Regions from separate parts of the Paenibacillus sp. cl6col genome, predicted to be linked through region 1. Evidence: riboswitches for the same ligand, from Rfam matches in the RefSeq annotation. Region 1 holds a riboswitch; each other region holds the start of a gene.
The links. A riboswitch is a leader RNA that binds a small molecule or an ion and turns the genes downstream of it on or off. The one in region 1 is predicted to bind thiamine pyrophosphate.
Positions count from the first base shown of each region.

Region 1 (11,029 bases):
AAGTAAATCAACGACAATCGGAGCGTCATCGTACACGGCGTGAAGCACAATTGGCAAATCCCATGCAGCAGCCCGCTCTACAAACAATTCAAGCAGCTCTATATAGGGCAAGCGGTCAAATGAGTCGCCGCGCTTCTGCGACTCCTCCCGCATATAATACGGCAAACCAACCTCACCAATGGCAATCATGCTCTCCTTATGCAGCTCAAGCCAGGCCAGCAGCCCTTCCTGCTCGTCAGCACTTGGAAGAGCTTGCTCAGGATGGAATCCGTATGCAGGGAGTACCTTGCCGGGATAACGATTTGCCCATTGCTCGGTGTGGTAGCAAGAGGCAAGATTCATAGACACCGCAATCACATAATCCAAGTATGGATGGTTTAGTGACGCTTCCAGTTCTGCGAGTTCTGCTTGCTTATATCCATCAATATGTATATGTGCATCCACAACATGCACTTCATATTCGTTCATTGTGTTCAACCCCCATCTCAAAAAACGCCGCAGGCGTCACGTCTTAGACGAGTATCCTGCGGCGATTCACTTCAAAGGCTACGGCCTTGCTTTCTTTACATTTCTCCGGCTCTCAATTCACTTGCCTCATTCGAATTTCCGCCACGACCCTGACCTTGATCCCCTCGAATCATCCGAGCATTCCCCATAAGCGCAATACATACAAGCGCACATGCTACTGGGATGAGGGCCCATTGGAAGGTGCTAGCAATCGAGTCCGCGAGAGCCGTTGTCAGACCCCGGGCCACTTCAGGCGGAAGATCGCCCATCTGTCCGCTCATTAGTGTCTCGGGTTTAAGCTCCATCGCTGGACCGCCCGCAGGCATTACCTCCTGTAAACGCCCTTGGAACATATGCGACTGGATCGTACCGAACAAGGTGATACCAATCGTCATCCCAAGCGAGCGTGAGAAGGAAGCGGTCGAGTTCGCTGCGCCACGCTGATGAAACTCCATGCCGTGCATAGAGGACATGCTGAGCAAGGAGAAGGAGAAGCCAACACCAAGTCCCGTTAAGACCATATATAACGTCAACAACGTACGCGGTGTATCTGTCGAAATCGTACTGAGCGCGAACATACCGCCGATGAAGAAAATACCGGATACGATCATCAAACTGCGGTAGCTGCGCTTCGCAACCATAATACCGGCAATCGAACTCGTCACAACGGAACCGATCATCATCGGTGTCAAGACGAGACCACTATCTGTTGCCGAGCCTCCATATACCCATTGGACAAACAGCGGGATATATACGGTAGCAATCACGAACGACACCCCGTAGAAGAAGCCGACACCCTGGCTTGCCGCAAACAAGCGGCGCTTGAACAGATTGAACGAAATAATCGGTTCCTGCACCCGTGTCTCAATGATCAAGAAGGCGATCAAGAACACAAGGAATATCGCAAATAGACTTATAATAACTGTTGAATCCCAAGCGTACTCTTTGCCTCCAAGCTCAAGCGCGAACATAAAGCTGACGATTGCAACGACGAGCGTAATGGCTCCGCCCCAGTCAATGCGCTGCTTCTTGTTCGTAGTCTTCTCCTTATAGAACTGCATAATGAACCATAGGGAGATAAGGCCAAGCGGCAAGTTGATGTAGAATACCCACTCCCAACCGATATACTGGGTAATGTATGCGCCAAGCAGAGGGCCCGCCACACTCGATACTCCGAACACCGCACCAAATAACCCCGTCATCTTGCCCCGCTTCTCAGGCGGGAACACATCGAAAATAATCGTAAACGCGATCGGCATGACGGCACCGCCGCCAATCCCTTGAATCGCGCGGTAAATTGCAAGCTGAATCATGCTGTCCGCTGTTCCGCACAGCGCACTGCCGACCAAGAAGACGAGCAAACCAAACACATAGAACCGCTTGCGGCCATACATGTCGGACAGCTTTCCGAAAATCGGCATCCCTGCCATTGTCGCTACCATGTAGGCTGACGTCACCCACACGTACAAATTGAAGCCGCCCATCTCGCCTACAATCGTTGGCATCGCCGTTGCAACAATCGTATTGTCCATGGCTGCCATCAGGATACCAAGCAGCAGGCCGGCAACGACCATCCGCAGATTGCTTTCTTTCGTAATCATTTGAATTCATTCCTCCTCAGGACACACCGTCATCTCTATACAGCAATGCACAGAGTTGCGGCTATCCATGTCTAACGAGATTTAATTATAATCTTTGCCTCTAACTTTTTCCACCAGAAAATGAACAGCGGGTCATTCCAGGCAGCGGGCAGGATACATATATAAGATTTGAAATGGATAGACAATAAGGGATTAGAAAGGGCTGCATCTCATCTCTATATTCTCCCCAAAAAAAGCTGCCTCTTATTAAGAGACAGCTTCACGCTTCAACGTATAGGAGATGAAGATTGTATACTACGCAGCAGATCGGACAGTTCGCGCTTCATGCGGACGAACTCGGCCTCAGAAGCCAGCGCTTCCGTTCGCGGCCGCGCGAACGGAACAGTAACTCGCTCTAACACTTGCGCGGGGCGGTTGGATAGTACATATATCGTATCTGACAGCAGCAGCGCTTCCTCAATGCTGTGGGTAATGAACAGCACCGAGCGGCGATTGCGTTCCCACAGGTCAATGAGCCAGCGCTGCATATCACTGCGTGTTAGCGCATCAAGTGCACTGAACGGCTCATCAAGCAGCATCAGCTCATGGGGGCTCATCATTGCGCGTAGGAAGGCGACACGCTGCTGCATGCCACCGGACAGCTCATGCGGATACGAGCGTTCATAACCCGTCAATCCAACATTGCTTAGCCAGCGGCGCGCTTCCTCCCGCGCCTCCTTCTTCGGCTTGCCTGCAATTTCTGGAGCGAGGATAACATTGTCCTCCACCGTTCTCCATGGGAACAACGCGGGCTGCTGCGGCATATAGCTGATATGGCCTGTCTGACCAACCACGTTCTGCCCATGGACGAGAATATCCCCTTCTGATGGACGAAGCAGACCGCCAATGAGATGGAACAGTGTGCTCTTCCCCGATCCGGATGGGCCAATAATTGAGACGAACTCTCCTGCTTGCACCGTAATGGATACTTGATCGAGCACATGAAGCCGTCCCGCTCGACCGTCAAATGACATGCTGACATCACGCAGCTCAAGAGCGGCCTGCTTCTGTACTGCCTCATGCTGATGCACATGATCAGCATCTCGCTGGGCAACTGGCTGTTGTTCGTTTGTTGTGATCATCTTTAACGCTCCCCCTTCACCCCTGTTTATTGTCACGGCGCCAATGAATGAGCAGCCGTTCCAATGCACATACGAGGCCGAACATGGCCAAGCTCAATAGAATGACAACTGCGATTGCCACGAACATGCGATCCGTGCGATAGGCTGCTTTTTGCAGTACCATGTAGTAGCCGATCCCTTTGTCCGTCCCGAGCCACTCGGAAATAATCGCACTCATCACGCTATACGTCCCTGCTATTTTCAAGCCTGAGAAGACAGATGGAAGTGCATGGGGCAGCTCCAGCTTCCAGAACAGCTGCGACCGGCTTGCGCCTGCCATACGCATATAATTCATCATCGTGCGGTCTGTCTGGGCAAGACCATCCAGGGTAGCCACGCATACGGGGAAGAAGCATACCAGCGTAATGGTGACAATCTTCGGCATGAGACCGAAGCCGAACCAGATCATAAGCAGCGGAAGCAGCGCAATCGTCGGGATATTCTGACTGACTATGACAAGCGGATAGATCGCCCGCTTCAGCCACGGCATCGGATGAAGCGCACAAGCCAGCAGCAAGCCAACAGCCGTGCCTACACAGAAGCCAATGAGCGTCAACTGAACAGAAGCCCATGTGTGCATAAGCAGACCGCCCCCATTGCTTACAGCCTCTTGTGCAATATCGAGCGGACTGGGCAGCATCCATTTCTCAATGCCTGACAACATTACTCCTGCCTGCCATATGGCGAGGAATATAATAAATGCAATGATCGGGGGGCCGATCTTCGCGATTCGACGTCCACTCATGGCCGGTACTTCACTGTCAATTCATCCATCGTAATGCCAGATGGCTTATACACAATCTTCACTTGCGACAACACATTGCTGCTTCCCATCTCAATCATGGCCTTGTTCATATCCTCAATAATACGGAAGAGTTCGCTAAGTTCGCCTTCCATCGTTGTCTCCAGTGGATTTACCTGATATTTCACACCCGATGCTTGAATGACTTCGATTGCACGATCTACATAGGGAATTACGTCTTCCCCATTTTTCGTCTTCGGAACGATCTGAATGCTTACTAAACTGTTCGCCATCTTGCTTCTCCTCCTCTTTCTCAATCCTCATGTAATGATCAACTTGTAACGGTCTTGGTGACGATTATCTCGTATCGATATCATGTAACGATATACACAGGTAACGATATACAGCAAAAGGGCGCATATGCGCCCATTGCCTATTCCTATAACCGTATAGGCTTATGAAGCTGGCAAGAAGTCATTCGTAAACGCCTTGTCTACATCAATGCTCTTATCCATTAATTTGTTCCCCACGAGCCAATTCATGTAATTTGCCCATACGTCACGCTTTTGCTCGCCCCAGCGAGGTGCATCGTCCTTATACTTCGGACTCAGCCATTTCTGGCTTGCGATAACCAGATCTTTGTTCAAATCCGGCACAGCTTTAAGCAGCAGGTTGGCTGCATCTTCTGGATTGTCAATCGCATATTGATAGCCCTTGGACGTAGCACGCATGAATGCCTTAATCAATTCAGGATCTTCCTTGATCAGCTTCTCGCTTGTCGAAAGAACCGGCGTATAATAGTCGAGTTCCTTCGCATATTGATTGACATACAGCATATCAATCGGCTCACCACGAAGCTCTGCTTCAATACCTGTCCAAGCGTAAAAGATCCACGCGAAATCAATATCCTTCTTCACGGCTGTAAAGTAATCGGCATTGCCCATGTTGACGCTCTTCAGCTTGCTATAGTCGCCGCCGTCCTTTTCCATAATCGTGCGGATAATCATCTCCTCAACCGGAGAGCCCCAGCCGCCATACGTTTTGCCTTCAAAGTCCTTAGGTGACTTGATGTTCTTGTCCTTCGGCGCGGCAAAGCCTGATGTATTATGCTGAATGATCGCACCAATCGACACGATCGGAACATTTTGTTGTCGAGCCATCGTAATACTTTCCTGAACACTAACACCGAATTGCGCTTCTCCCGATGCGATCATCGCCTCTGATGCGCCAGTACTCGGCTGCAATATCTCAACATTCAGACCTTCTTCCTCATAGTAGCCCTTCTCCTTAGCGACATACAAGCCAGTATGGTTCGTATTCGGCGTCCAATCAAGCACAAGCTTAATGTCGCGTTTCTCCTTCGACTTATCCGTTCCTTGCTCCTGAGTCGTGTTCCCCTCTGCCTGGCTCCCTTGTCCTGCTTCTTGACCCTTGCCGCCGCAAGCAGCGAGCGCAAATGTCATCATGATAACGAGCGCCAGCATCAACCCTCGTGTAAAGCGTGTCCGTTGCATATGATGAATCCCCCTTCTCTTCCTTCCCTCACTAGTGGAGAGCCGATCATGAAATTAGAAAGTGCTTCGATAACGCCTGCCGCGTTCACCAGTTGGACGATCCGCTCGATCGTATATGTGTGGATGAGCAAGTTCCCGTCCCGCCGTCCTGCAACACGATTCAGATCCACAAAAAAAAGCGCCCCCTCTGGGACGCTTTGTGTGCCGTTCTACGCGTATATGCGAATGTGCATCATACGATGAATCACGTCAATAAGGTCATCCGGCATTCGTTCATCCGTACAGCAATTATGTCCATTCTGCCCAAAGCAGCGCACATTCATGCAGAGCATGACGAATAAGCAAGCAACCTAATTATAACAATAATGACGCGGTTCAACGTCTTTCCTACGCTGGCATTACCCAGATCAGGTGTAAGGGTCGGTATCTTAATGGGATACAATCTCAGCCGGCCAAATTCCAGCACCCCTAGCGTGCATATGCAGTTATCGAAGCTACCATATTACACGGGTAATTATAGTCCTCATCCATCAGAAAGTCCAGTGACAAACAGAAATTGCAAAGTGTCCGCTGATCATTGAGGCAATGCTTATATCTCCCATCAACTTCGTTATTCGTATGCTTTATGACAGCAGATTGCTCATATTCACTAGATTCCTGTCGAAAAAAGTTCCATGTGAAACAAGGGACAATATTCCATTTTAACTCAAATAATTACCTCATTGATTTCTTGGCGTAGAGGATGTCTGTATGATACGATCACCAAATATCAATTCAATTCGAATACCGGATTCGAGCAAGGGGATGAAGAGTAGTATGACAGAAGCGTTAATCGGCAGCACCATTTCCGCCTTATCCACAGGCATCGGGGCCATCCCGATCTTGTTCATGAGGAGCATGTCTCACCGTATGAGGGATATCCTTCTCGCCTATACAGCAGGGATCATGACAACAGCTTCAATGTTCAATCTTATCCCCGAAGCGCTTGCCAGCTCTAATGTGTTCGTGATTGCATTCGGCCTGCTGCTTGGCTGCTTCGTGCTGCTGTGGCTGGAGCATTCCCTGCCTCATATGGATTTGGAGAATCCGAATCAACGAATTCGCATCAATATCGAACAGAAATCATTCCTTATCATTGCGGCCATCACCCTTCATAATTTGCCGGAAGGCTTGTCTGTCGGCGTCAGTTATGCGAGCAGCAATGATACACTTGGGCCGTTAATCGCGTTTTCCATTGGATTGCAGAATGCACCAGAGGGCTTCCTCGTCGCCTTATTCCTCGTCAATCAGAACATCAATCGCTGGAAAGCGCTTGGCATCGCTACCTTAACAGGCGTCGTTGAGATTGTCACCAGCATGCTCGGATACACACTTAGCTCTTATGTGAGCAATCTGGTTCCATATGGGCTGTCCTTTGCAGCAGGGGCAATGATGTTCATTGTGTATAAAGAACTGATTCCTGAAAGTCATGGAGACGGACATCAGCGGTCGGCCACCGTCTCCTTCATTCTTGGCCTTATTACGATGATTGGATTGACAGACTGGTTCTAAACAATGATGCTTCAATCGTTTAATAGAACATGTTCATCAATCAAGCTCATGCAAGGGCTACCAATGGACTAGGCAGCGTTTTATATCATTACTTAACCGGCGTAATATTTGCTGTTCTGCTTGGATTATCCCACTTTACGCTGGCTCCCATGACTTTCGAAATAAAGCTTAACGGAACAAAGGTGCGTTCCCCGTTTTTTTCAACCGGACCATCGAGTTGGATCTGTTGATCACCTGCCAACGCGGTTTTACCTCCCACGTTAACTGAATTGATTTTGCCGTTGAAGTTGATTTGAATGGTCTGAGAGTCATTGTTCCATTCCACTGTTGCACCCAAACCCTCTGAAACGAAACGTACAGGAACATAAATGATGTCGGCTTTGGATTTATAATAAGGATACTCTTCACTTTGAATCGGATTACCTTTAACATTGACCTTGACATCATAATAAATGTCATCTTTATCGCTTACAGTATCGAGAATCATACCAGCCTTCACATCCACTCGAGAAATAGAGAGATCGCGATTAAGGACATAAGCAAAGTTTCCATCCTTGCTGAAGCTGATCGCTTGCCGGGGCTCTGAAAATCCTTTAATGATCCCGATGCTGCTGTTGTCGGAGGTGCTGATTATATTAATGGAGTTATCCAGCTTGTTGCTGGCAAAAAGGATCTTTCCATCAGGAGAAAGGGATGCGCCGTAAGGATCGCGCCCAACCTTTACCTCGCCAATGATTTTGCCTTGTGAGATGTCCACTATGGCAATACTATTACGCCCGCTGTTTGCCGCATACATGGTAGAGCCATCGGCGGATATTGAAATCGCTCGAATCTTCGAGAATCCGTGGATCTCATGGACGATTGCATTGGTTTTGACATCCACAACCGATACCTTGTCTCCCTTGAAGTTAGTAACAAACACATAACGACCGTCGGGAGATACTTTTATCCCTTGACGAGGTTGGGAGAATCCCGGAATGACAGCGGTCGTCTTATGCTGCCCGATATCAACAACCGTTACTGTACTTTTGGCTTCATTGTTGACATACATGGTATTTCCGTCCGCGGTGACATCAGTTCCAAATGCGCCTTGACCCACTGCAACCTCATCCTTCAATGCCAGGTCTTCCGTGTTGTAAAATCGCAGGGTGCCCAGTGTGCTATCCGAAACGACAAACTGCAAACCGCCGTTAATGAACATAATGTTTCTTGGTGTGACAAAGCCGCGGATCTCCTTACGCAAAGTTCCTTTGGCAAGATCATAGACTCGAATCCATGGCTGACGACTATCCGAGACAACCGCAGTTTGCTCGTCGGGACTTACGGCCAGTGAGTTATTGATAATCTCGCCGTCAAAGGGGCGGATTGCCGCAATGGTGTTGTTTCCTGAAGCCGAGATCGAAGCCAAATTGTTATCAGCAGCCAAAATAATGGCCGGTTGAATAACGGAAAGTACCATTCCGACAAAAAGTACAGGTTTTATCATTTTGTTTACCATCATTCACTCATCGCCTCTCTGAAAAGGTTTTGAGCCAACGTAAGACGGGGCTCTTGACCAATGTAACGGAGAATTGTAAAGATCATATAAAGAACACGAGAGCATCATGTCTGATAAAATGATAGCCGTGGAGGTGAATGTTCCGATGGATAAGCTGCAGCTTGAAGGTCCTATTCTGATTGCGGACGATGATGCTTCGCTCGTCTCGTTTTTGCAGGAATACTTTGGGGCACTGAACTGCCGAGTGCTTGCCGCGAGCGATGGGCAGCGAGCTGTTGAACTGGTGAAAACTAAGGCTCCATCTTTCATCATTCTGGATATTATGATGCCTTTCATGGATGGTACTACGGCATGCTGGGAAATACGCAAAATCAGCAGCGCGCCTATCGTCATGCTTACGGCTAAAATCGAGGAAGAGGACAAAATCCGGGGTTTGGAACGTGGAGCCGACGATTACTTGTGCAAACCGTTCAGCCCGCGAGAACTCGTCGCCCGGATGCAGGCAATTCTACGCCGGATGCGTACGTCGGAGCGGAAAGCTTCGGGGCTCATTTTGAACAATAACGCGAATTTGTTATACGAATCCGAAAGCCATCGGTTTTATTGGAAGAAAGCACCCCTGCAATTCACGTACCAGGAAGCTCAAATTGTCATCACCTTGCTCAAAATGCAAGGGAAAGTCTGTACCCGCGAGCATTTGCTGAACGTGCTGTATCCGCTGGGCGATAAAGATGTTGTCGACCGCATCGTGGATGTGCATATCGGCAATATCCGGCAAAAGATCCGTGATACTGATCCCGGATTCGATCTCATTGAAACCGTCCGGAGCATCGGCTACCGGTTAAAGGAAGGGTAAACGGTGAAAATCAAACTCATTTACAAGCTCCTTGCGATTAACGCGATAGTATTAATTTTGCTTGTAGCCGGAATCAGCATCGGATTTAGTCAGTACACGCTTCAACTAATAGAAGAAAACCGCTTAATGATGTACCAAAATTTCCTCATGTTCCAATCGGCTACGGGGCGTTATCTTTTATATACCAGTCTAGCCATCATCCCCCTCTCCATTGGGATTAACTGGCTGTTCACCCGTTCGATCATCCGCCCCTTGTCCGGGATGCGGAAGCTGACTGAACGAGTCGCGAGCGGGGATTATACCGTGAGGGCAAAGATTCGATCGAACGACGAAATCGGCGATTTGGCTCGTTCATTCAACCAAATGGGCAAGGAACTTGAGAGGATCGAACAACTTCGAAGAAGCCTTGTGGCGGACGTAGCCCACGAGCTCAGAAATCCGCTATCTACGGTACGGGGCTATATGGAAGCGATGAAAGACGGCGTCCTCTCCGCAAAGCCCGAAACGCTCGATAAATGTTACCACGAAGTAGAGCGGCTCGTTTGTCTAGTGGAGGACATCCACCGTCTGGCTGTGGCGGAGAGCGATTTGAAAGCGGCCATTCCCTCAAATCCGGTCGATCTCCGATCCGTTGCCCAAGAAGCCGCTTCAAGGTATATGCCGAAATGGGAGGAAAAAGCAATTGTTTTTCAAGAGGATGTACCTTCCTCCCCGGTCTGCGTCATGATCGACAAAGTTCTCGCCCTACGCGTATTTGAGAATCTGTTCGACAACGCGATGCGCTATACGCCGAATGGTCATTCGGTTCATTTATCGATGCAAGCAAACGCTAAAATGCTCCGCGTGGAGGTTACGAATACTGGAGCGGAGATTGCACCTGAGCATCTGACGCTTTTGTTCGAACGTTTTTACCGGGTTGATCCTTCACGCTCGCGCACGTACGGTGGTGCGGGCATTGGGCTTTCGATCGTGCGCGACATCGTGGAACGGGCAGGCGGACGCGTTTGGGCAACGAGCGGGAATGGTTCCGTGACGATACATGCGGAACTGCCGGTTGATTCGTGATCATAAAAAAAATCCCTCAGGGAGCGAACCGCTCGGACAAACTCCCTATACAAAGACCCCAACACCATGATAGGCTCCCATCACTTGACAGGGAGAACTTCATATCGGTATCGGGGTCTTCATTTATTAAGAAAGCTAGAACCGGTTTACCAAGTCAACCATTGGCGCTCCCTACTTCGCTTGCTGCCCTTCCACATCTTCACGAACAGGGAAGCTTCTAGCCCAATATAGAACTGGTGTCGACAACACCGAGATGATGAGCTTAATGACATAAGTAGTAATAAAGATTTGGAACCATACATCCCAAGGCACCATGCCAGCAAACGCAATCGTACAAAATACGAGCGAATCCGCCATTTGGCTAATTCCTGTACTACCATTGCTTCGAATCCACAATTGACCTGCCTTCGGGTATCGTTCCTTCACCCAACTAAAGAGCTTCACATCTAAGAACTGACTGACGAAATACGCGGTCAAGCTTGCTACGACAAGGCGCGGCATCAAATCAAAAATATTCGACAGCGATGCTTGTGCC
Region 1 covers NZ_FNAZ01000013.1:105,715-116,743, reverse strand. Annotated here, with positions in the region: gene BLS15_RS25700 (TatD family hydrolase) at 1-468, opposite strand, end outside; gene BLS15_RS25695 (MDR family MFS transporter) at 564-2,108, opposite strand; gene BLS15_RS25690 (ABC transporter ATP-binding protein) at 2,375-3,229, opposite strand; gene BLS15_RS25685 (ABC transporter permease) at 3,246-4,013, opposite strand; gene BLS15_RS25680 (thiamine-binding protein) at 4,010-4,303, opposite strand; gene BLS15_RS25675 (ABC transporter substrate-binding protein) at 4,466-5,524, opposite strand; gene BLS15_RS25670 (hypothetical protein) at 5,494-5,694, opposite strand; TPP riboswitch at 5,891-6,004, opposite strand; gene BLS15_RS25665 (ZIP family metal transporter) at 6,341-7,075, shown strand; gene BLS15_RS25660 (stalk domain-containing protein) at 7,164-8,576, opposite strand; gene BLS15_RS25655 (response regulator transcription factor) at 8,680-9,429, shown strand; gene BLS15_RS25650 (sensor histidine kinase) at 9,433-10,494, shown strand; gene BLS15_RS25645 (queuosine precursor transporter) at 10,666-11,029, opposite strand, start outside.

Region 2 (11,029 bases), on a different contig from region 1:
TTACGGCGCGCAGGCTGCGTGATGCATTGAAGCAGGTCGGCCATGCTGTGAATACGAATCCGGAATTGGCTAAGGTAAAGGCGCTGACTGGGATAACACTGCTTCATCGCGGCATCACTTATGGATTAGGCTTCGAGCTGCACCCTCTGGAGACGAAGTGGATGCAGCGAGTATCTACCATATATCTGCGTTTGCTGCTCCGCATGCTGAATCCGGAGGGAGCCAAGCGCTTGAAGCAGCAGCGATCGAAGCTGGTGCCGAAAATGCTGATGATGTCTCGTGCCACGTTAATGGATCGATATGTGAATAGGGTGAAGGAGTAGGAGAGATAACATGGACAATATTATCGCAGGAATATTAATTGTACTGATCGCTATTTATATGGGGCTTCCTTTCTTATTGACCCGAATCTGCGGATGGGGCGTATTTCGTAAGGCGAGACGGAAGCGGGCACATCGTCATGTCGCGTTTACGTTCGATGATGGACCAGACCCGGATTATACGCCTGAACTGCTTGATTTATTGCGCGAGCGGGGCGCGAAGGCCACCTTTTTTGTTCTGGGCAGCAAGGCAGAGAAGTATCCCGAGCTTGTGAAACGCATGCATGAGGAAGGCCATCAGATTGGCATTCACAATTATACGCATATGCCGAATTGGGTCATGACGCCTCGGAACATCAGGCGCGAGCATGTGGAACGTTCTGCGGACATTATTGAACGCATTACAGGAGAGCGGCCAACCTTCTATCGTCCTCCATGGGGGATACTGAATTTAGGAGATCTGTTCCTGCTGCGCAAATCGTATCGGCTCGTATTATGGTCGATTATTGCGCGGGATTGGAAGCTGGATACGGGGGAACGCAACTTGCGTAAGCTGCTGTCTGAGCGTATTGAGCCAGGTGCAGTTATCGTACTCCATGACAGTGGGGATACGTTCGGCGCTGACAAGGAAGCCCCTGGACAAATGTTGACGGTGCTGCGCGATATATTGCACGAGGCCGAACGTAGAGGGCTAAAATGCGTACGCACGGATGAATTGATCAGGCTGGAGCATGCGTAGTAAATAGGGAAGTTAATGAGAATATAGTATTATTCTTAATACTTCAGCCTGAAAAAGCTCATTGGTCATACGGTATACGTGTCAGGCGTTAAACGCTTTGGTAATGTCCTCGTACCAAGCAGGCCTTTCTATTTGGATTCGGCTTTGTTCAGAGGCGTCGAGATTTAATTGGGTAAGGTGTATCCCGTAAAGCTTGCTGTTAAAGTCTGTGTTAAAGTAGTAGCTGCGATTGGTATGATCGCGGTATACACACCACTGCGTCCAATCGTATATGGTGCTGGAGCCCATATTATAGACCGTGCCGCTAGGAACCGTGAGTGTTTGCAAGATTTGTCTAGCTAACCCGATGCTTTGTTTCGTGTTGGCAGGACGAAAAGTCGTTTTCTGTAGGAATGCAGATCGAGCAAAGCGGGATTGGGGAGTCGGATCGCCTGGAATTCCGAGCTGGCCGCTGCCGTAGAGTTCACTTCCACAGCTGGTTTGCGCATTGTTTTCCAGGCTTAAGTGCTGATATAGCTCTTGATTGACAAGATGCCAAGGATATGTAGGCTCATTCGTCAATACGCCCAGTTTGCTCGGGTAAATTTTCATTTCCCCTTCAGTAAACTCCACGATTAAATGATTGCCGGATGCGTCACTGATAATATAATGCAGAAGCGCATAGGCGGACGGATATAGTTCTGAAATATTAATGACGGTCAAATCAGCCAAAGCAGCCTTTACCTCATGGGTATTTTTATAGTTCCCCAATAGATACGGAACGAAATTGGAGTTATATAGGATCGGAGTACCTGGTCGAGGCATAGGATATTTGCTGCAGGACAACCACAGCCCGGCAACGGAAAGTCCATGCTCGTTCAATCCGTCGGAGTAAAAGATAAAGTCTTCAATTGGATCGCCTGCTCCAACAAACCCGTACTTGTTTTTCCATTTCATTTCATCTCCCGGAAGATTGGCTTCAGGAAAAGACTGTCCACGAGGCACAAAATTGACGATGGAATTGAGCTTCAATGTCCAGTCCATTGTTCTTGCGGAGACGATGCCGCCCTTCTTCGATTTTCGCGGTATCGATATATTTGTACACATGCTAATTCCTCCTTTTCAGGCGGATTCCTCCATGATGTTCGACAATTGAACGACAAAGATGGTATCTATGGTATGACAGAAGGGCAAGCAACGCTTGGGTGACTCGATCCTGCTGTCGAGAGAACAGTTCCGGAAGCAAGTCCTCTCGCGGCATGACATACATTCTCCGCATGGGTAATGGCAGAGATAACAGCGATCCCGTCTGCACCAGCTCGAATTACATGTGGCGCACGCTCTGCCGTAATGCCGCCAATGCCTACGATCGGCAGTGATGTTATCTCTGTTAGCCGCTGAATGATTGCAGTGCCTTGCGGCTCTAGAGCATCCTCTTTGGAAGCAGTCGAATAAATCGGCCCAACGCCGAGATAATCGGCGCCTTGTTCCTCAGCCAGCAGAGCCTCAGCTGCCGAATGAACGGACACGCCGAGTATTTTATTGCCGATGCGATCCCTGACTTGCGCCGCTGGCTCGTCGTTCTGGCCGACATGAACCCCGTCCGCATTCAAGGCAAGCGCCAGCTCTACATCATCGTTCACGAGGAAGGGGATGCCGTGTCTTCTGCACACCGACTGAATGCGCATTGCGAGTTCTTTCTTAGCTGTTTCCTTCAGCGCGTTTGCGCCCTTTTCTCGAAACTGTACTATCGTTACTCCTCCGCGAACGGCCTCCTCGACAACCGCTGCAGGGTCACCCTCGCAATTGCCGCTGCCGAGCACGAGGTACAACCGCAAATAGGAACGCATGCAAGCATCTTCAATGCGACTATCTATACTTATCATCTGACCACCTCTTGCATCTGCCGCCGATATGCCCAATGGTTGGTTGGGCCGTTGCCGCCGCCGAGCCCGAGCGTCTCCTCAATTGCTGCTTGAATATAATGCCGAGCAGTACGAACTGCGTCGCTGGGAGCAGTGCCCTTCGCAAGTTCTGCCGTAATCGCTGCCGAGTAAGTGCAGCCCGTGCCATGAGTATGCTTGGTCATGATTCTGCGGTCTTCCAGCAGTGTGAAGTGGGCTCCGTCATAGAACAGGTCAACAGCCAGCTCGGTCGTCATGTCGTGGCCTCCCTTGATGATGACCATTTTGGCGCCGTAATCAGCAATTCTTATCGCAGCCTTGCACCGATCTTGCAGGGTGACAATCTTCATTCCTGCAAGCGCTTCTGCTTCTGGGATGTTCGGCGTGACAATCAGCGCAAGCGGCAGCAGGCGATTCTTCATCGCCTCTATGGCATCTTGCTGCAGCAGCTCTGCGCCTCCCTTGGCTATCGTGACTGGGTCGACGACAACGTTGTTCAAACCGAATGCTTCAAGGCGATTCGCTACTGTCTCAATAATGCCTGCGCTGAACAGCATCCCTGTTTTGACAGCATCAACCCCAATATCTTCTACGACGGCATTTATCTGTTCAGCAACGGCTTCATGAGATAGCGGGTATACGCCGTGAACACCAAGCGTGTTCTGTACCGTCACAGCCGTAATCGCTGACATGCCGAATACGTTCAGCTCTTGGAAGGTCTTGATGTCGGCTTGAATGCCGGCGCCGCCACCGCTATCGGAACCGGCAATCGTCAATGCTCGTGCGACCATCATAGCCATACCTTTCTTCTAGCGGAGGCTTGGCGAGGGGTGATTGTTGATGCCGCCGTATCGAATAGGTCGATCTCAGCCAAGGCATCAAGAAATGCAGTTTGGAAGCTGCCAGGACCTCGGTGGCCCGCTGTTCGATAGGCATGGGCTGCTGCGCCCCCATAATAAGACATCGCTGCGGCTCCTGCCAGCAATAAATCAGATTCTACCGCAGCAAATGCGCCGATGACCGATGTCAGCAGGCACCCGCTTCCCGTTATGCTCGTTAATATCGGATGACCGCCCGCAATAACGTAGCCGGTTGTGCCGTCTGTAATGACATCCTCTTTGCCCGAAATGGCAACGATGGTGCCGAAACGGTCAGCTGCCCGTGCAGCAAGATCGAACAACTCCTCAGGGGAACGAAGGGAGCTTTCAGACTCCATGCAATCCACGCCCTTGATCTCGCCAGCTTCACCCATCAGCTGAGCAATTTCCGCGGCATTGCCGCGCACGATCGAGACACGCAATTCCTTGAGCATCTTCACGGACACCTTCGTCCGATACGGCGTTGCGCCTGCGCCTACTGGATCGAGAATAACCGGAATGCCATGTACATTCGCCGACCGCCCTGCGATTAGCATAGCTTCTATCATGTCTGTATCGAGCGTGCCGAGGTTCAATACGAGCGCATCTGCTGCCTTGGCCATGTCTGCTACCTCTTCTTTGGCTGAAGCCATCACAGGGGAGGCGCCAATGGCTAGCAGACCGTTAGCGGTAAAGTTGGCGACGACGATATTCGTCATATTGTGGATGAGGGGGCGCCGTTCCTTAATACGTTGGGGGAAGAACTGCATATCGATCATCCTTGTTTCACCTCTGTCTTCTCCGCCAAGCGTACCGGCCAGTCTTCTACTTGATAAGCCATGTCCCAAAACATATATTCCAGCTGGCAGCTAGTCAGAAAATGCTTCTTCAGCTGCTGCTTGCGTGCTTGCGACAGCGATTCTGCCCATTCATCCAGCATTCGGCGCATTTTGTCCGTAACTCCGCCGCCGAGGTCTCCATAGAAATGAATCCACTCATAGAACGGATGGGTCTCATCTGGATTCACTTCTTTTAGCAGACGTTGTCCGATCTCCGTATATGTCCATGGGCACGGCAGCAAAGCCGCAATAATATCTTCTAGGGTTCCTTCGTGGGCCACGGTAAGCATATGGGACACATAATGGCTCGCAGAAGGGGCGATCGGGTAGCCTTGCAGTTCTTCGAACGTTACGCCTGCCACGTTACAAAAATTATGATGGGGGTGTATCTCGCTATTCAGCACAAACGAGATTTGCTCGTTGAAAAGAGCCATTGTCTCTCGGCTGTTACATTTGGAAATCGCAATGCCGTAAATCCGAATAAAGGCATTCAAATATTCAAAATCCTGCTTTACGTAGTGAATCAACTGTTCTTTCTTGACAGTACCTTCAGCAATTCCCCGAACGAATGGATGATCCATAATGGCATCGTATATCGGCTCTGCTTCGTGTCTCAGTTCCTCCGTAAATGTAAGCATGAACAGCACCTCCGAATGATTGGATAGATGATGAATGCATGCTGAAATCTGGTCAAGGAGCACTTCGCGGCAGCCAAAAAAAGCCGCCCCGAAATGGAGCGGCTTCATCATGTCCATACAAAAAGACCATGAGGCCGGCTCCACTTCCCTCCGCCGGTATTACCCGGATCAGGTTCAAAGGGTCCAAGAATTCTTGTCTCAGCCGCCTATGCGGCTCCCCTAGTGGATTTCACGTCATATTCATCTTACGAACTACTTTAGCATTGATGGAGATAATTGTAAAACGTTAGTTTTCTCAACCATTCGGTCAAAACGATAATTTGTTAGTGCTTGGAGCGAAGTTTCGTATTGTAATTGACGCTGCGACAACTGATACAATAACCTCATAAGGCGCCTTATGATACGTCAAGTGACAGAGGTTGATGATAGTGATGGGCAACATGATAGGAATCGATAAATTATCGCAGGAAATCGGTGTGACGAGCCGTACCCTGCGCCACTGGGAGTCGCAGGGGTTGTTTGCAAGTCAGCGCGATACCAGTTCTGGCTGGAGGATGTATGATGAACAGACTGTGCTTGCAATCCGTATAACTGCTTTGTTAAGAGGGTTTGATATTGGGATTAAAGAGATTAAAGTGGTGCTGGCGGATATGACGTTCCGAACCGCACATCAGGTAATGACTCAGTATGCACACGAGATGATTGAGCACAAGAATGAGTGCATATCGAAGGAACTAACATTGAAGAAATGGTTGGAGCAGTTGCACAAGTACCTCAATGAACCGATTACGGCTCAATTGCTGCTGCAATTATGTCATGAACCGTTCCTACATTCAAATATGAAACATGAGGTGACAATGCCGATGAGTAATCAGTGGAGTTATTCTCCAGCATCGATCAAATTCGTAACCCTTCCACCAATGAGAATGGCTTGCCATGTTGTCGTAAGCGCATCACCAGAAGAAGAAGCGATCGAATCATTAGCGGACTGGCTCGTGCAAGCTGAACTGCAAGGAACGGCACGGCTATTTGGAAAAAATGAAGAACCACTCCCTGACGTTGAATCGAACGTTTACGGTTATTGTGCATATGCCTCCATTCCAGAAAATATCGATATACCAAGTCATTTGGCGGAGGCTAGGTTCTCCGGCGGGGTGTATGCCATGATGGAGAGTACAGATGATATTACGGGATCGTGGCAATTATTGATGGAGAAATTGAACGAGCATCCAGACTACGAGCCTGATTCGGAGGCAAGATTCTGCTTGGAGGAGCATATACGAAATGACAGCCCGGCAGGAAGCAGCAACGCTTATTGGCTGCAGCTATTCGAACCGGTTCGAAAGAAAATAAAATAATATACATGAAATCCCCGGTGCAGTCGTTGCGCCGGGAATTGCTTTTCATGGGATAGGAGAGAGGGCAGCTCGCTTTGCGTTTTCTTTATTAAGAAGTCGAAGTTGCGAGCGGTCGCATGATGCGTTTGCGTTGATGGAATGTGGCAATTTCGGCTAGACCGCGCTGCTGAAGCATAAGGGTATTGTCCGCCACGTATTTGCCGACGTCGTCTGGAAAGTGAGAATCCGATGACAGGGTAAAGGGGACATCATGTCGAAGCAGAACATCGATAAAGGAGGAACTCGGACACATCTCCTTGACCGGGTAGCGGTAGAACAGTCCTGCATTTACCTCTGTAGCTGTATTTGTCCGTTTTAATGCTTGTGCGATTCGCTCGTAGTACGGGAGATGCAGCTCCTCAGCTGGGCGATAATTAAATACTTTCAAATTGTCCAAATGGGCGGCAATATCGAACAGACCGCTGTTAATCATTCGTTCGACATCATCGAAAAAGTGCCCGTACAGTTCACGCAGATCAACCTGATCGAAGCGGAACTGAGTCTCGGGATTATCGAATCCCCATCCATCCACATAGTGAATCGACCCGATCACATAGTCCCAATCCGCCATCGCAATGAAAGATTCCAACTCCTTCTCTCCACCTGCAAAATAATCCGCTTCTAATCCAAGACGTAGCTCGACTCCCTGCTCGGCCCATCTGGGCTTTGCGGTCTGAATGGCAGCTGCGAAATCCTCAATCCGCTCGGTGCATACTTGATGCAGCCATGTATGCTGAAGGCGGCCTAGCGGGGAGTCTCCGATATCGAGGTGACGTTCGAAGTAGGGGAGCGTCTCTAGAAACCGATAGAGATGATCTACGATTCCGACCTCCCGCAGTCCTTTGCGCAGCGCTTCTTGCAAATAGAGATCGAGCCATGATTCGTCATAAGCTCCTCGCTGCAGTCTTGTATGCATACGCGCATAACTCGCTTCGAGCCATGCACGGGAATGGCGTGGTTCAGCAAGTGGATGGAAGTGGTCGAATGCTTGATTCGTACGATCAAGCCAGCGGAACGAATAGGGGCCTTCCTCCAAATGCATATGGTAGTCTACATAATACAGCATAATGATCGCATCCCATCCTATGTCATAGTGGCTCATTCGTGATGTATGAAGTGATGTGTTACTTCGACATATAACTTCGCTATGTTCTTATGGCTCGCAAGCCGGCGTAATCCAACCTACTTGCAATCCGCTGCGCTTCCATTTATCCGGCATTGGTGCATCGCATATGATGGCGGTGACCTTGCTCATGTCACAGATGCGGCACAGCTGTGTCTCCCCGAGCTTGGTACAATCTCCAAGCACATATGCCTGCTCGGACTGCTCAATCATTAAGGTGGAGCAGATCGATTCTTCCATGTCGTAATCACTGATTCCCGCTGGTGTCATTCCTGCACAGGAGATGAATGCCTTATCGAAGTGGAAGCGTGTAAGCAGTTCACAGGTTAGGGCGCCTGCAATCGATTTCTGCTCTGGATGCGTAACTCCCCCGAGTACAATGACTTTGCCGTCAAATCGTTTGGCTTCCAGCCGTTCCATGAGCAGTTCGGCAGCAGGAATAGAATTCGTCACGATCGTAACGCCGACGACACCGCGTATGGCGCGAACAAGCTCAACAGTCGTCGTGCCTACATCGACCACGATTGTATCTCCATCTTGAATGAGCGCGGCCGCAGCTTCCCCGATTGCTTTCTTTGCCGACTGCTTGATGCTTCGTTTTTTATCAAAATGAGGTTCAATCTTCATATGCGAATACGCAACTGCGCCTCCGTACACGCGCTTAAGCATCTGCTTCGCTTCCAACTCGTCGAGATCCCTGCGAATGGTTTCGGGCGTAACCGTTAATACGCTGGCGAGGGAAGCAACTTGAATTTTGCCATGTCGATTCAGCTGTTCTAAAATATGCTGTCTACGTTCTTCAGGCAGTAGCATCATGAAGCGGAATCACGTCCTTCGGATGGAGGTATACCGTCGTGGTAGAGCCGACGCTCACCCAATCGGAATTGCGATGAATCTGATCGACGACGACATGCTGACCCTGAACCGTTAGTTCCATACGCGTAATGTTGCCAAGCATGGTCACATTGCGTACCGTTCCTGTTACGGCCATGCCGCCAACGAGCGGCTGCTCGCAGAACGTCTCTGGCCGAATGGCATACAGCTTGCTGTCTGCAAGCGTGTAGTCTGGTACGATTTGCCCTAAGGCTTCGGCGTTCCATACGTTATAGCTGCCAATGAATCTTGCGACGAACTCGCTGCTTGGCTGCATATAAATCTCCTGCGGTGAGCCATGCTGCGCGATATTGCCTGCATTCATGATGTATATGTGATCACTGACGGACATCGCTTCTTCTTGGTCATGCGTAACTAGTACTGTTGTCATGTTCAATTCACGTTGAATGGAACGCAGCTGCTGCTGCAGGTTTTTACGAATTTGCGCGTCAAGCGCACTAAGCGGTTCGTCCAGCAGCAATACCTTTGGTTTCGTAACAAGCGAGCGGGCAAGTGCGACACGCTGCTGCTGCCCACCAGAGAGCTCACGGGGGAAAGACTTCTCCTTGCCTTGAAGCCCGGTGAGCTCAATCATTTCGCCAACTGCCTGGCGAATCGCATCACGCGGCATCTTCTTCATCGTCAAGCCGAAGGCAATATTGTCGGTTACCGTCATATTGGGGAACAGCGCATAGGACTGGAACACCATGCCGATCTCCCGATCCTTCGGTTCGATCCCTGTCACATCTTTACCATCGATGTGAATCGTTCCGCCGTCGAGCGGAGTCAGTCCAGACAGGATGCGAAGCAATGTGCTTTTGCCGCAGCCGCTTGGGCCGAGGAGTGTCACCAGTTCGCCTTTTTGTATATGAAGATCAATGCTGTTCAGCACCTTTTGTTTATGGAACGTCTTGATTACTTGATTCATCTGTACGTAGCTCATTTAAGAAGCCTCCCTGCTCATTGTTGCTTGGGTAGTCGGAATGCTGCTGCTCACGATGTCTTCTTCAGGCTCTGCGACTGGCTTGGAAGTGCGGCCCGTCAGCTTCACGATCCACGCGCTCAATATGGCCATCAGAATGAAGTAGGTTACGGTAATGGCGCTCGCGATATGGCCGCTCTTGTTCAGCTGTGCATACAGGAAGAGCTGCATGGTCTCGAAGCGTCCTCCGACGAGAATATTAATGAGCACGAACTCTCCGAATAGAATCGAGAAGGAGAGGAGTGCAGATACAAGAATGCCCGGCATAATGTTCGGAACAATCACGCGCAGGAATGCTTTCATGCGGCTGGCCCCCAGTAACTCGGCAGCTTCCATCAATGATCCTGCCTGAACAGCGCGCAAGCTGTTGCGCGTCCCTTGGTACATGAACGGCAGCATGCCGATGACATAGGCACCGAAGACGATGATAATCATGGAGAAGCCTTTGCCAGAGTAGGCGCGAATCAAGCCGACAGCCATAATAACGCCAGGAACGGCATAGGTAAGCATGACGAGCGTTTGAACCCAGCGCTCCAGCTTCGGTGCGTACAAGGAAATCGCGAACGTAGCCGGCACGATAACGATTACCGCTGTTACGGTAGCGACGCTGCTGAGCAGCAGGGAACGACCGAATGCCTGCATGAAGCGTGTATCCTGGAACAGCTCTCCGAACCATTTCAATGTTAAGCCTTCGGGTAGAATGGTTTGATTCCATGATGTCGCCAAGGAATAGAGCATGGTAGCGATGACCGGAATGAACAAATAGAGCAATACCGCTGCAAAGGCGAGCGTTGGCAGAGAATGAGCCAATCGTTTCATCGCAGATCCCTCCGAACTTTGCGCGTTAGCCATTCATTGACGAGCATGGCTGCAAGCAGCGTCAAGCCGAGCAGTACGCCCAAGGCGCTGCCGAGCTCGGGACGAGCGAAGATGTCTCCCGAGACGAGTGCGCCGATACGTACAGGTACAAGGTTATAGTTGCTTCCTGTCAGGGCATAAGCTGATGCATATGCACCCATGGCATTCGCGAACAAAATACTGAATGTGCCCGCGATTCCCGGCAGAAGTACAGGCAGACCGATACGCTTCCAAAATTGAAACGGTGATGCGCCCAGCAGGGAAGCGGCTTCCTTCCAGTTGTCTTGAATCGCATGGTACATCGGATAGAGCAGCATAATGGCCAGCGGAAGCTGGAAGTACACATAAATAACGGTCAATCCCGACCATGAATACAGATTGAATGATGCCGTCATATCAATGCCGAATTGGCGGAACAGCAGCGTGAACAGTCCGCTGTTGCCAAGCAGGACAATGAAGGCGAAGGCGAGCGGGATGCCTGCGAAGTTCGATGTCAGGTTCGTAATGACAAGCAGCCGCT
Region 2 covers NZ_FNAZ01000001.1:748,170-759,198, reverse strand. Annotated here, with positions in the region: gene BLS15_RS03280 (YkoP family protein) at 1-323, shown strand, start outside; gene BLS15_RS03275 (polysaccharide deacetylase family protein) at 334-1,059, shown strand; gene BLS15_RS03270 (linear amide C-N hydrolase) at 1,141-2,145, opposite strand; gene thiE (thiamine phosphate synthase) at 2,211-2,924, opposite strand; gene thiD (bifunctional hydroxymethylpyrimidine kinase/phosphomethylpyrimidine kinase) at 2,921-3,742, opposite strand; gene thiM (hydroxyethylthiazole kinase) at 3,733-4,578, opposite strand; gene tenA (thiaminase II) at 4,575-5,276, opposite strand; TPP riboswitch at 5,405-5,507, opposite strand; gene BLS15_RS03245 (MerR family transcriptional regulator) at 5,708-6,634, shown strand; gene BLS15_RS03240 (histidinol phosphate phosphatase domain-containing protein) at 6,723-7,739, opposite strand; gene BLS15_RS03235 (DeoR/GlpR family DNA-binding transcription regulator) at 7,827-8,612, opposite strand; gene BLS15_RS03230 (ABC transporter ATP-binding protein) at 8,596-9,612, opposite strand; gene BLS15_RS03225 (ABC transporter permease) at 9,613-10,470, opposite strand; gene BLS15_RS03220 (ABC transporter permease) at 10,467-11,029, opposite strand, start outside.
Region 2: it holds a riboswitch for thiamine pyrophosphate, as region 1 does, so the genes downstream of both, tenA (thiaminase II) here and BLS15_RS25670 (hypothetical protein) in region 1, are expected to answer to the same signal.

Region 3 (11,029 bases), on a different contig from region 1:
TGCTGGAAGCTTATTATGAGTCACCTCCACAGGTGGAGCATTATGTGCAAATCCCGGTTCACTTGAAGTAGTGTGTTATCATTTCATGTTGTCTACTCTTTTGTCTATATACAGCGTGCCGTCACGTTGTATCTCCGCATAGAAGATTTCCTCGATTTGCTCGGGAGAGCATCCTGCTTTACGCAGCGCTTGGCTTAACCATTCCTTCGTCAGGTTAAGGTCAAGGAGATTTTTATAGACGATGGAGCCATCAACGATAATCTCGGTAGGCATATACAATGTAGGCTGCACGCACACTTTCAGGTCCTCTTTCGTAGGGGACTCTTTTTCGGCTTTTTTGAGCACACTCATTCGTCCATGCGGTTCCAGAATTGCATAATCAACATCTTGAATGGAGAAGACATCCTTTTCGCGAAGCAGCATGCTAATATCGTCCATATTGAGATGCATGGACGCCATTGCTTTTTCGAGAATCTTTCCTTTTTTAATGACAATGGTAGGTTCACCGTCTAAGAGTACGCGAATACGTGGGAACTTTAAGGACAGCTTACCGATCCCTATTGTCAGCAGGCTCCATACTGTTAAGCTTATGATTCCGTCAACAATGGAAATATGAGTCTCAATTGCGATATCCGCAGCGATAGAACCGAATGTGATTCCAGTGATGTAGTTGAATAAAGTAATGTGGCTCATTTGTTTTTTGCCTAGCAATCGGCTAAATGCAAGCAAAGAGATGAAAGCAAATATAGTACGAGCTATGATGTCCACGGATGCACGCTCCTTTGTAATTGGAGTTTGTCCCACCCTCTTTGATATTATTCGAATATAAGTCCTGACTACGGATACATAGAGTACGTTCTTTGCAGCAAAAGGCTAAGTGATCATCCATCTACATAGGATATAGGGTTGCTGAAGCTGCTATAGATGAGGGGGATATACATAATGGCTTGTCAACAAGAAGATTTGACCGTTGATATAATAAATGTACCTACTTCTGTATTTGTTGATGTAGAAAGTGCGTTCGCCAGTGATCAACGCCGCTTACTGGTTAGCGATAATCCTGAGATATTAAATGAGTCCTCATTCCCGGGGACAGCGTGTACCTTATGGCATGATATCGTGTGCTCCGATGAGGAATCTGTCACGCATCGCCTATTCGGATGGCATCGCAATGAAACAGGACAGCCGCTGCAGCTGGGGGTGACTGTACAAAACCTGTCTACATCTACCCGGATAGCCATTCAGCATATCCGCAGGGATATCCATATTCAGCCAGTGTCAGATCAGATGATTCAAGTAGGACAATGTCTTGCAAAGTCTTGTTTAAGCGGAACGCTGGATCATTATACTTCCGTAGACCAACACGCAGATGTGACTAGCACAGCAATGATTGAGTCGGTAAGGCTGGATACCAACTATTTTGCAGGGTTCATCTATGAGTTCACGATAGAACGGGATTCAGGGGCAGGGGAGATGGAGTATGCGATCCGTACAGTCGCAAGTCGGGACGTCACTGCCGATATAAGACTCATTCATTCAGATCCGTTGACTCCGTACGGCACTCATCCTAGAGGAAGCTGGCCTTATGCCGAGGTTCATGCTAGTATGCCTGCCTATGTTATAGGGACAGAGCGTGTATACCGTGTATGTGCCCGAAAGAAGATGACTGGAGAAATGGCTTCTGACTTTTTGTTTGCCGCAAGTGCAAGCGAATTACGGGAAGGTGCGGTTGATAATACCGGTCAATTCGGTGCTATTTACTTGGTGGATATTCCGCTGCATAATGATACGGAGGAAGAAGCGGTTGTTCGCATTTATGTAAATCCTCGAGGGGGAGCATTCGCAGGGGCTATATTCGTTGATGGAAAAGTAATCGGTGTACCGCTCATGATGGACAACACGAATGTATGCTTGATTGCGAAGGTTGTGGCTCCTGTTGGTGTTCGTACCTTTCAATGCAAATTGATGACGGCAGGGGAATCCAATTTACCGCTCGGCATTTATTTGAAGTAGTGGTTTGAAGTTTTGTGTGAAGTAGTTATGGAAATGAAGAAGATACTGAGGGATGTGGTCGGACCGATGCAAATGTATGTCGGGTTACTGCGTGGAGTTAACGTAGGTGGCAAAAACAAGATAAAAATGGCAGATTTGAAGCTTCTTCTTGAAAATATGGGACTTACCCATGTACGAACGCTGCTGCAGAGCGGCAATGTTGTATTTGCTTCATCAGAAGCAAGGGAATGGCTAGAAGCACGAATTCAGGAGGAAATAGGGAATGCATTTGGCTTCAAGCCGAACGTCATGCTGCGGACGACCCAGGAAATGAAGGCTATTGTAGCTGAATGTCCGTATGATGCAGCTGTGCTGAAGGAAGGAGAGGGTATTCAGATTACAATGTGCAAGGACGAGCCTTCGCCTGACACCGCCAGTATATTGTCTAAGGGTATGCAAGAAGTTGATGAATTCCAGATACAAGGCCGTGAGATATATTGTTTGTATCGCCAGAGTGTCCTAGATTCGAAGCTGGCAAATAATTTTCAAAAGTTAGGATCGAATGTAACGACACGGAATTGGAATACCATGACGAAACTTGCGGCGCTTGCGGGTGAACTTGATGATTTCCTGCAGCGTGAGAATGGCAATGGAAATGATTAATCTATTGGTTCGTGCGATGGAGATTTACTCTATTGACAAAATGGGTATTTTCACATCATAATATGTAATGTTTAAACATATAAACATACGAGGTGAGAATCATCGCGACTGAGCACGGACAATATGATTGCAGCAGTAACAAAGAGCAGGTGCTGGAGAAGTTCCAGCAGGCGACACCCATCTTTCAAGCGCTTGGAGACACGAATCGGCAGCAGATCATTATACTCCTGCTTGAACATAGCGCTCTGAATGTGAACCAAATCACCGAACATATGGAGATATCGAGACCGGCTGTCTCGCACCATCTGAAAATCTTAAGACAAGCCGGGCTCATCACGTTCGACAAGCAGGCGAATGAGAAGCTGTATTCCTTGCGTGCAGGGGGATTTATGACGACGATTAAAGAGTTGATGCTGTCCATTGAAGCGGGAGTATAACCAATGAAGGCATATTGGTTCGGATAGAAGAATGCGTATCGTGTTACAGGTACTCCATGAATTCAAGTCGATTTCCAAATGGATCGTTTACATAGAAGCGAATTACATCTTCTTCTATCCGGGCGGAGTCGTCGGTCACTTCAATATGATGCTGCAGGAGATGGGACTGTAAGGATTCAAGATTGGTAATAACGAAGGCGGGATGAGCTTTTGTCGCAGGAATGAAGTCTTGCTGCACGCCGATATGGACTTGGTGATTTCCGCATTGGAACCATACACCTCCACGCTGCTGAAGAGCTTCGGGCTTCGGAATCTCTGCCCAGCCCAATAATTCGTGATAGAATTTCCGTGCTACGGATTCACATTCGACGGGGGCGGCTAACTGGATATGGTCAAGACCAAGAAAGATGTGGGACATGAGTAACCTCCTTTGTTGTTCCATTCTGTGGAACACAGTTTCAATTTCCTAATCCTATTATATAGGATCAAGATGTAAGATCCAATGGGTAAAGTGTTTCTGTGCAAGAAGTGCTTATTTTTTTGCTAAATATGTTTAAATGTTTAAACATATTATCTAATTAAAGGGTGAACAATTATCATGAGTAATCAAAAGTCTAACCGAAGCATTTATGTGCTTATGCTGCTCGTGCCGTTATTTTGGGGTGGATCATTTTCTACAGCAGCTCATGTCATTACCGAGATTCCTCCACTCGTAGCCGCAACGATTCGATTTGCATTGGCAGGGATGATCTTAGCGGTGCTGCTCACGATGCGATCAGAGTGGAATATCCGTGCATGGAGGGATAATTGGAAGGGGCTTCTCATTGTATCGCTTACGGGAATTTTCGGATACAATGCGTTGTTCTTTATGGCGCTGCATTATACGTCTGCAATTAACGGTTCACTCATCATTGCGACGATGCCGCTGTTCGTATCGCTTGGTGCGATGTTATTCTTCAAGGAACGATGGAGCGGCAAGTTTGGGATTAGCCTTGTGCTGTCCTTCATCGGTGTGGTTATCGTAATTACGAAGGGCTCATGGCACCGATTAGCTAGCTTGTCCTTCAACGAAGGAGATTTATTGTTTCTGGCAGCATTAATGTGCGGGGTCATATATAGTCTTGTTGGGAAAAAGGTAGTGCATGATGTCTCTCCCTTGTTCACGACTACAGTAATGACCTTGTTAGGTTCTCTGTTTCTGGGAGTCAGTTCGCTATTTGAAGGGGGTTGGGGTAAAGTTCCCGATATGTCTCTGCAAGGTTGGACGGAGATGGCGTATATGGTCGTATGCGGTACACTTATTGGTTATATTATTTTCAACCTTGGCGTGCAGCAAATCGGTGCGAGCAAGGCGAGCATATACTTGAACTTGACGCCAATCGTAACCTCACTATTGTCCGTATGGCTGTACGGCGACAGCATGACGTGGTCGATTGCTGTGGGTCTTGTCTTCGTGCTGGCAGGTGTATGCCTGGCAACCATTCAGCCGAGACGAAGAACTAGAACATCAATCATCGGTCAATCGGTGAAGTGATAGAAGATGAGACGTGGTCATATACCGTAAATCGAAGGTAGATAATGAATATGCAACACTCTGAAGGATTGCGATCAGCCAGCTTGGACAGCGTTCAACAAGACTATTGGAGAATCTTATCTCCCTGCTAGAGAAGAAAGAGAAGAAAGAGAAGAAACTCTCCTTATTAGATCTGGGAGAGTTTCTTTGATGATAAAAATTAAATTACCTATCAGATTGTATCTGAAGCCAATTAGACGGTCGGGCCGGTGAACGGGAAGTGCAGTGCGGCCATATAGGCGAGCGTAATTAATCCAGCCATAAGCAGAGTGAACCATACATCGCGCCGATGGCAGCGTGTAATATAATAGTAGGTACGTGATTGGCCCATCTGGAACCGCTTCGCCTCCATTGCGACAGCGACTCGCTGCGCACGGCGAATGCTCTGTGCGAGCAGTGGCAGGGCGTACATGCGTAGACGCTCATATATCCCTTTTAATCCCTTGCTGTATTGAACGCCGCGGATTTGCAGGGCATGCGTGCGAACTCGGTAATCCTCCCAGATCGCAGGGAGCAGCCGCAAGGAGGCGATGAAGCTATACGCATATTGCGGCGGAAGCCGGAATTGCTGCATCAGCGCATAGAATAACAATATTGGCTTCGTCGTGAAGGCGAATGTGATGCCAAGCATGCCGAAGCAGAGTGTTTTCACTCCGATGACAAGTCCGCGGTAGAAGCTCTCCTCGGTGATGCGGATTATTCCCCATGACCACCATTCATGCTCCCCCTTGCCGAACAAGATCATCGTGGATGCTGTCGAGACGAACAGGAGAAGGAACGGTGTTGTCACGAACAGCAGCTTCTTCGTAGAGTGGCCGCTGCATAGAAACAACAGCAGTGTGTAGAAGATTAGCTGATAACATGCAAAATCAAGCTCTCGGGTTAGCAGCGCAATAATGAGCAAGGCGAGAAAGACGAGAAGCTTGAGCGCAGGGTTAACCTGATGAAGCCATGTTTCAGATTTGGGAGCGAGCAGCTTCATTTCATCTGCACCTCCCGCATTGTCTGTCCACGTGGGGAAGCTTCTACTTCGATCAGTTGGCCTTTGTCAACATGCCATATCCGATCTGCAAAACGATCCACGATATTCATGTCATGTGTCACCATGACTATGGCGGTTCCTTCTGTCCGAAGCCGGTTCAACTTTTCCAATACAGCAAATGTATTTTTAGCGTCTTGCCCGAAGGTTGGCTCATCCAGGAGCAGGATTGGACGCTTACGCATCATCGCTGTGGCGACACTTAATCTGCGTTTCTGACCAAGTGACAAATGATACGGATGCCGATCCCGTCCGATATTCAGATCGAATGATTCCATGACTTGTTCCACTCTATGTGCAATGTCCGATTCATCCCAGTTGTTCTGCCTAGGTTCATAAGCAAGCTCATCATAGATCGAATCCGTTAGAAACTGCATCTCAGGATTCTGAAATACGAAGGCGAGTTCGGCTGGAGGCTGCTTTCCCGTATTTCTGAATCGTGGGAACCATCGCTTGCGAGCCTGTGCTGGCAGCTCTTGACCCTCAATAAGATACATGCCTGTAGTACGCAGAATTTGCATAAGAGACAACAATAGTGTGCTCTTGCCAGCGCCGTTCTCTCCGATAATCGTAATCCATTCCCCCGGATAAATATCTACGCTCGGGACGGATATGCGACGAATTTCTTCATAGTATCCGCTAAAATCACGCAAAGAGAGCAGTGGCTGCACGGCTTGCAGACGCGTGTAGGTGAGCCCGCCGTCCTGCTTGCAATGAGGCTGTTGATATCCGTTCGCCGTTCGTTGCTGCGTTATGGCTTGGTAGGCTTCTGAATAACTGTAGTCCTGCCATACACCGGGATACCAAATACCATATTCAATGAGCTTATCTTTATGATGTAGAAATACATTTTTCGGCTCGTCGTCCGCAATGATTTGTCCAGTGCTGTCGAATAGCACCACACGATTGATAATGTCGATAACATGCTCGATTTTGTGCTCCACGATTAGAATGGTGGAGGAATCGGCAGCTTGTTTCACGGTGTCCCAGACTTGCTTCGTTCCTTCTGGATCAAGAAGCGCTGTAGGCTCATCGAGGAACAACACCTCTGGTTCTAGCAGCAGGACGGACGCAAGCGCGAGCCGCTGCTTCATTCCTTGGGATAGCGTATGGATTTCTGTATGCAGATTGTTGAACTGCAATCCCACTCTTTCAAGTATGCCTGTCATGCATGCTGGCATTTGATCATAGGGGATCGAGAGATTTTCCAGTACAAAGGCGAGCTCTTCATCTACATATGGCATGCAGAACTGGCTGTCCGGATCTTGGAATACGAAGCCCCAGCTTGAAGGAAGCTTAATCTGATCGTATTTCATCGGCACTTCGATAGAGTGGGGCATAATTCCGCTTAATACATGCAGCAATGTTGATTTGCCGCAACCGCTTGGCCCGAGGAGCAGTACCTTCTCACCGGTAGAAATGTGGAAGGAGAGGTCCTTGAACAGCAAGGAATCCTCTCCTGGAAATGTTAGGCGCAAGCGGTCAACAAATGCAGACGAATTCGCATGAGATTCCTGTTGCATGTGTAACCACCTTATTCCGAATTTGTGGCGTACGCACAAATTCTATCTATTCATATTATGCGTGCTATTGATTAAGTACCGCGTAATCTTCTTTGGACACAGGACGTATGGATTTGGTTACCCCTGTCACTTCCAATGCACGAACGAGCAAGCCGGCAAATACGCCAGCGAAGATGAACGCACTAATGACACGAAGTCCGTACTTCAAGACGAGCACCCATGTCTCGTAATCTGCATATCCGTAACCGAGATCGATAATGAATGAGCCGACTGCGGACAGAATGCCAGCGATGCCTGCGATGACGATGCTGTGCTTGCGGTATCCAGTCAAGGCGAATGCCAATTCTGCCGCCAGACCTTGTACACAGCCATACACAATCGTCTCTAGTCCCCAAGCAGAGCCAAGAATAGCCGATAAATTAGCGGCAGCAAGACTTGCAAGGAAGCAGACGCCGGGCTTGCGAATGACTAGGTACGCGAATGGGCCAGCCATAAACCACATGCCATATGTTAATTGTCCTGCTTGTGGGAACAACGGCTTTGCGAGACTGTAGACGCTCTCCCACATTTTGAAGATCACACCAAATACGACCCCGATCATCACGGTAATGAGAATATCCGTAAACTTTAATTTGTTGCTTCTCTGTTGTTCTGGCAACATAACCCTCTCCTTTGTTGTATAGCTAGCATACAAAAAAACCGTCTGGCAACCAGACGGTAGAAGAGTCCTAGATCACAGCAGAGCATGATCACACGACAAATACAGATTCTCTACGCTGGCATTATCCAGATCAGATTAACGGTCAGTAGCGGTATACTCATCTACAATCTCAGCCTGATTCCTCAAGCCCCCGAATTTGTATGACTATGCAATTGCTCATATCATACAATATTCATGATAGGTTGACAACGAAATGTTTACAAAAAACATAAAAATAGGATAGGGATAGAAGCCAATGATTGTAATCGTTCGCTAGACAACATCGAAGAGAGGAATAAGGAGATAAGGAGCGTGTTAGGAGATTTGAAGAGAGAATAGAACAAAATGAGGATCAGGAAGAAGTCCTGATCCTCATGAATTGTTAATCGTGTGAAGTTGTAGAATGTCGTCTCAATGACAAGCTGTATACGATCCCTCCGCATGCAAGAACTGCTATGAGCAGAATAATCAGGCCACTGTATAAGGCAAATGAAGCTTCCTTGGCAACGGTAGGTGTCAGTGAAGTCAACAGCCAACTATGTGTAAGCAGACCGCCGACTACAGCGATGCCGATGCCTTCAGCCATAAAGCATGCAAAGCTGAGCATGCTCATTCCTTCTCCTGCTTGGTCAGGTGCTAGCGATTCTGCAACGGATGCAGATATAACTGTCTTGATGAATGACAACCCTCCGAACACGAGCACGAGGGCGAACGTCATCAGCCATGGAGAATCATTCCCCCACGCAAGGAGCGTGACGAAACTGAATGTGACAAGACCTATTCCAGCGACAAATACAAATGAAGTTCCTCTCTTATCAACGAGAGTTCCACCGAGTATGCCGAACAGAATAACGCTGAGTGACCCTGGGAAAATGATCGCGCTGCCGATAACAGCGGTCGAAAGTTGATGTACATCCCGCATGAAGTAAGGAACCATGGAAATAAATCCAGCTACCGTTCCTAGCAAAATGGAACCAGCAAGCGTGCCAAGTACATATGGGCGATTAGCGAACAGGGACGGAGCAATAAACGGTTCGCGAATACGGCGGATATGCAAAGCAAACCCAAGAACGAGAATCATACTGCAGACCAGATAGAACCAGACATATGTCGTAGTAAACAAGGTAAATAGAATAATGCCTGCTGACAAGAAGGCAATGCCGATGATATCTGTTCTCCCATTGCGAGAAGGCTCCTGCGGCAGTGCGGTCAAGAAGAAGGGGAGACTGACTATTGTCATTACCGGAATGACAAACAGGTAGGACCAATGCACATAATCTGCCAGTACACCGCCTACAGCTGGGCCAATCCCTTCACCAAGCGCTACCATAGAGCCAATCATGCCAAACGCCTTGCCTCGATGCTGTTCTCCAACGTAGCGAGTGACCATAACCATGATGAGTCCGGGCACAGCCGAAGCCCCGGCACCTTGTATCAATCTGGCTGCCAATACAGCCGACAAGTAGTCATGGGCGAAGAAACCGAGCAACGAGCCACTACCATAGATGAGCACACCGATGAGCAGCGGCTTCTTAATGCCGTATTGGGATGACAGGGTGCCATAAATGATGGAACCGAGCGCGAAGGTAATCATGAAGCATGTGTTGATCCAATTCGCAATGGCCGGAGTGATACTAAAATCGTGTGCGATGTCGGGCAAGGATACGTTGAACACAGTCTCATTCAACACACTGAAAAATGCTAAAAAGCTTAACCACGCGATCGATTTCTTCACATTGGGAAAGGCATATACGGGTTGTTCTTGTTCTGCCGCCTCGATGCGGTTGTCATTGTTCATTTGTTCCACGAATAGGAATCCCCTTTCTCTTGCTAAAGGGGAATTGCGCAGTTTACAGGGGTGTTATGCGTTATCCCCGATTATTACCTGCCCCAATTGATGTTACGCACTTCATCTTAACGCCTCCCAATTATTGTTGCTTCCAGTATAGCAGTGGGATTTTCCTTATTCAATTAAAAATGCAATAATATAGACTGCACTCAATGCAAGACAGACAAGGGTAAGAATAAGGAGATACAAAGTAAATGAATGTACTTATTGCAGACGATGAGCCGCATATGTTGAAAATTTTAGCGGCTTATTTTGATAAAGAGGGCTTTCGAACTTTTACGGCAGAGAACGGGCATCAAGCGCTTGAGATCTATTACAACCAGCCGCTGGACTTGGCAGTGCTCGATTGGATGATGCCGCAGATGAGCGGGATTGAGTTGTGTCGAGAAATCAAATCGAATTCGAAGTTAAAGGTGCTCATGCTAACGGCCAAGGGAGAGCATGAAGATGAGCTGACAGCTCTTGATTCTGGAGCGGATGAGTATATGCGGAAGCCGTTCGATCCTCGGGTTTTGCTGGCGAGGGCGAAGAAGCTGCTGAAGATGCAGGCACAATATCTATTTGGGGATATCCAGGTAGATATGGAAGGACAGAAGATTTGCAAGCGTGGAATTGATCTGCGGGTTACGAAGAAGGAATTTCAATTGATGAAGTTTTTTATTCTGAATAAGGGGCAGGTCTTAACGCGCAAAGCGCTGCTTGATCATGTATGGGGCTATGATTACTTCGGCGAGGAACGTACGGTAGATACGCATATACGCCGCTTGCGGGAGAAGATCGGCGAGGAGTGGATACGGACGCACCGTGGTATGGGTTACAGCTTCGAGCATCCGAATAGCCATGAATAAGCTTAGTCGCAAGCTGTTTGTGCAAATTGCACTTATTCTTGTCGTAGTGTTCGGACTCTCGTATTGTGTGAATACGTTCTTTATGCCAAATTATTTTGTCCATCAGAAGCGTGCTGCGTTGACGGAAGCGGTGGAGAGGTTGCGCAGCATAGAGTCGAAGCAGCTCCTTGAAGAAGTTCAGCGGGTGGCGGATGATTACCACTTCACAATCGTTCATACCCCCTACGACCATGACATTGACCGCTTAAACTGGACACTGCGCGAACAATTTACGCGGGAGCGGATTGCGATGAGCAAATTCTGGCTCACGGAAGAGAGCCTTGCACAGCTAATGCGCGGCGGGATAGTTACGAAGTCGTATCAGCAGGAGAAGTTGAAGTCGAGCGTTTTCGTTACGTTTGTCAT
Region 3 covers NZ_FNAZ01000009.1:142,310-153,338, forward strand. Annotated here, with positions in the region: gene BLS15_RS21870 (antibiotic biosynthesis monooxygenase family protein) at 1-71, shown strand, start outside; gene BLS15_RS21875 (DUF421 domain-containing protein) at 79-768, opposite strand; gene BLS15_RS21880 (hypothetical protein) at 943-2,013, shown strand; gene BLS15_RS21885 (DUF1697 domain-containing protein) at 2,047-2,655, shown strand; gene BLS15_RS21890 (ArsR/SmtB family transcription factor) at 2,748-3,092, shown strand; gene BLS15_RS21895 (VOC family protein) at 3,136-3,510, opposite strand; gene BLS15_RS21900 (DMT family transporter) at 3,691-4,626, shown strand; gene BLS15_RS21905 (energy-coupling factor transporter transmembrane component T family protein) at 4,859-5,647, opposite strand; gene BLS15_RS21910 (ABC transporter ATP-binding protein) at 5,644-7,227, opposite strand; gene BLS15_RS21915 (ECF transporter S component) at 7,292-7,888, opposite strand; TPP riboswitch at 7,979-8,092, opposite strand; gene BLS15_RS21920 (MFS transporter) at 8,310-9,725, opposite strand; gene BLS15_RS21925 (response regulator transcription factor) at 9,971-10,624, shown strand; gene BLS15_RS21930 (sensor histidine kinase) at 10,617-11,029, shown strand, end outside.
Region 3: it holds a riboswitch for thiamine pyrophosphate, as region 1 does, so the genes downstream of both, BLS15_RS21915 (ECF transporter S component) here and BLS15_RS25670 (hypothetical protein) in region 1, are expected to answer to the same signal.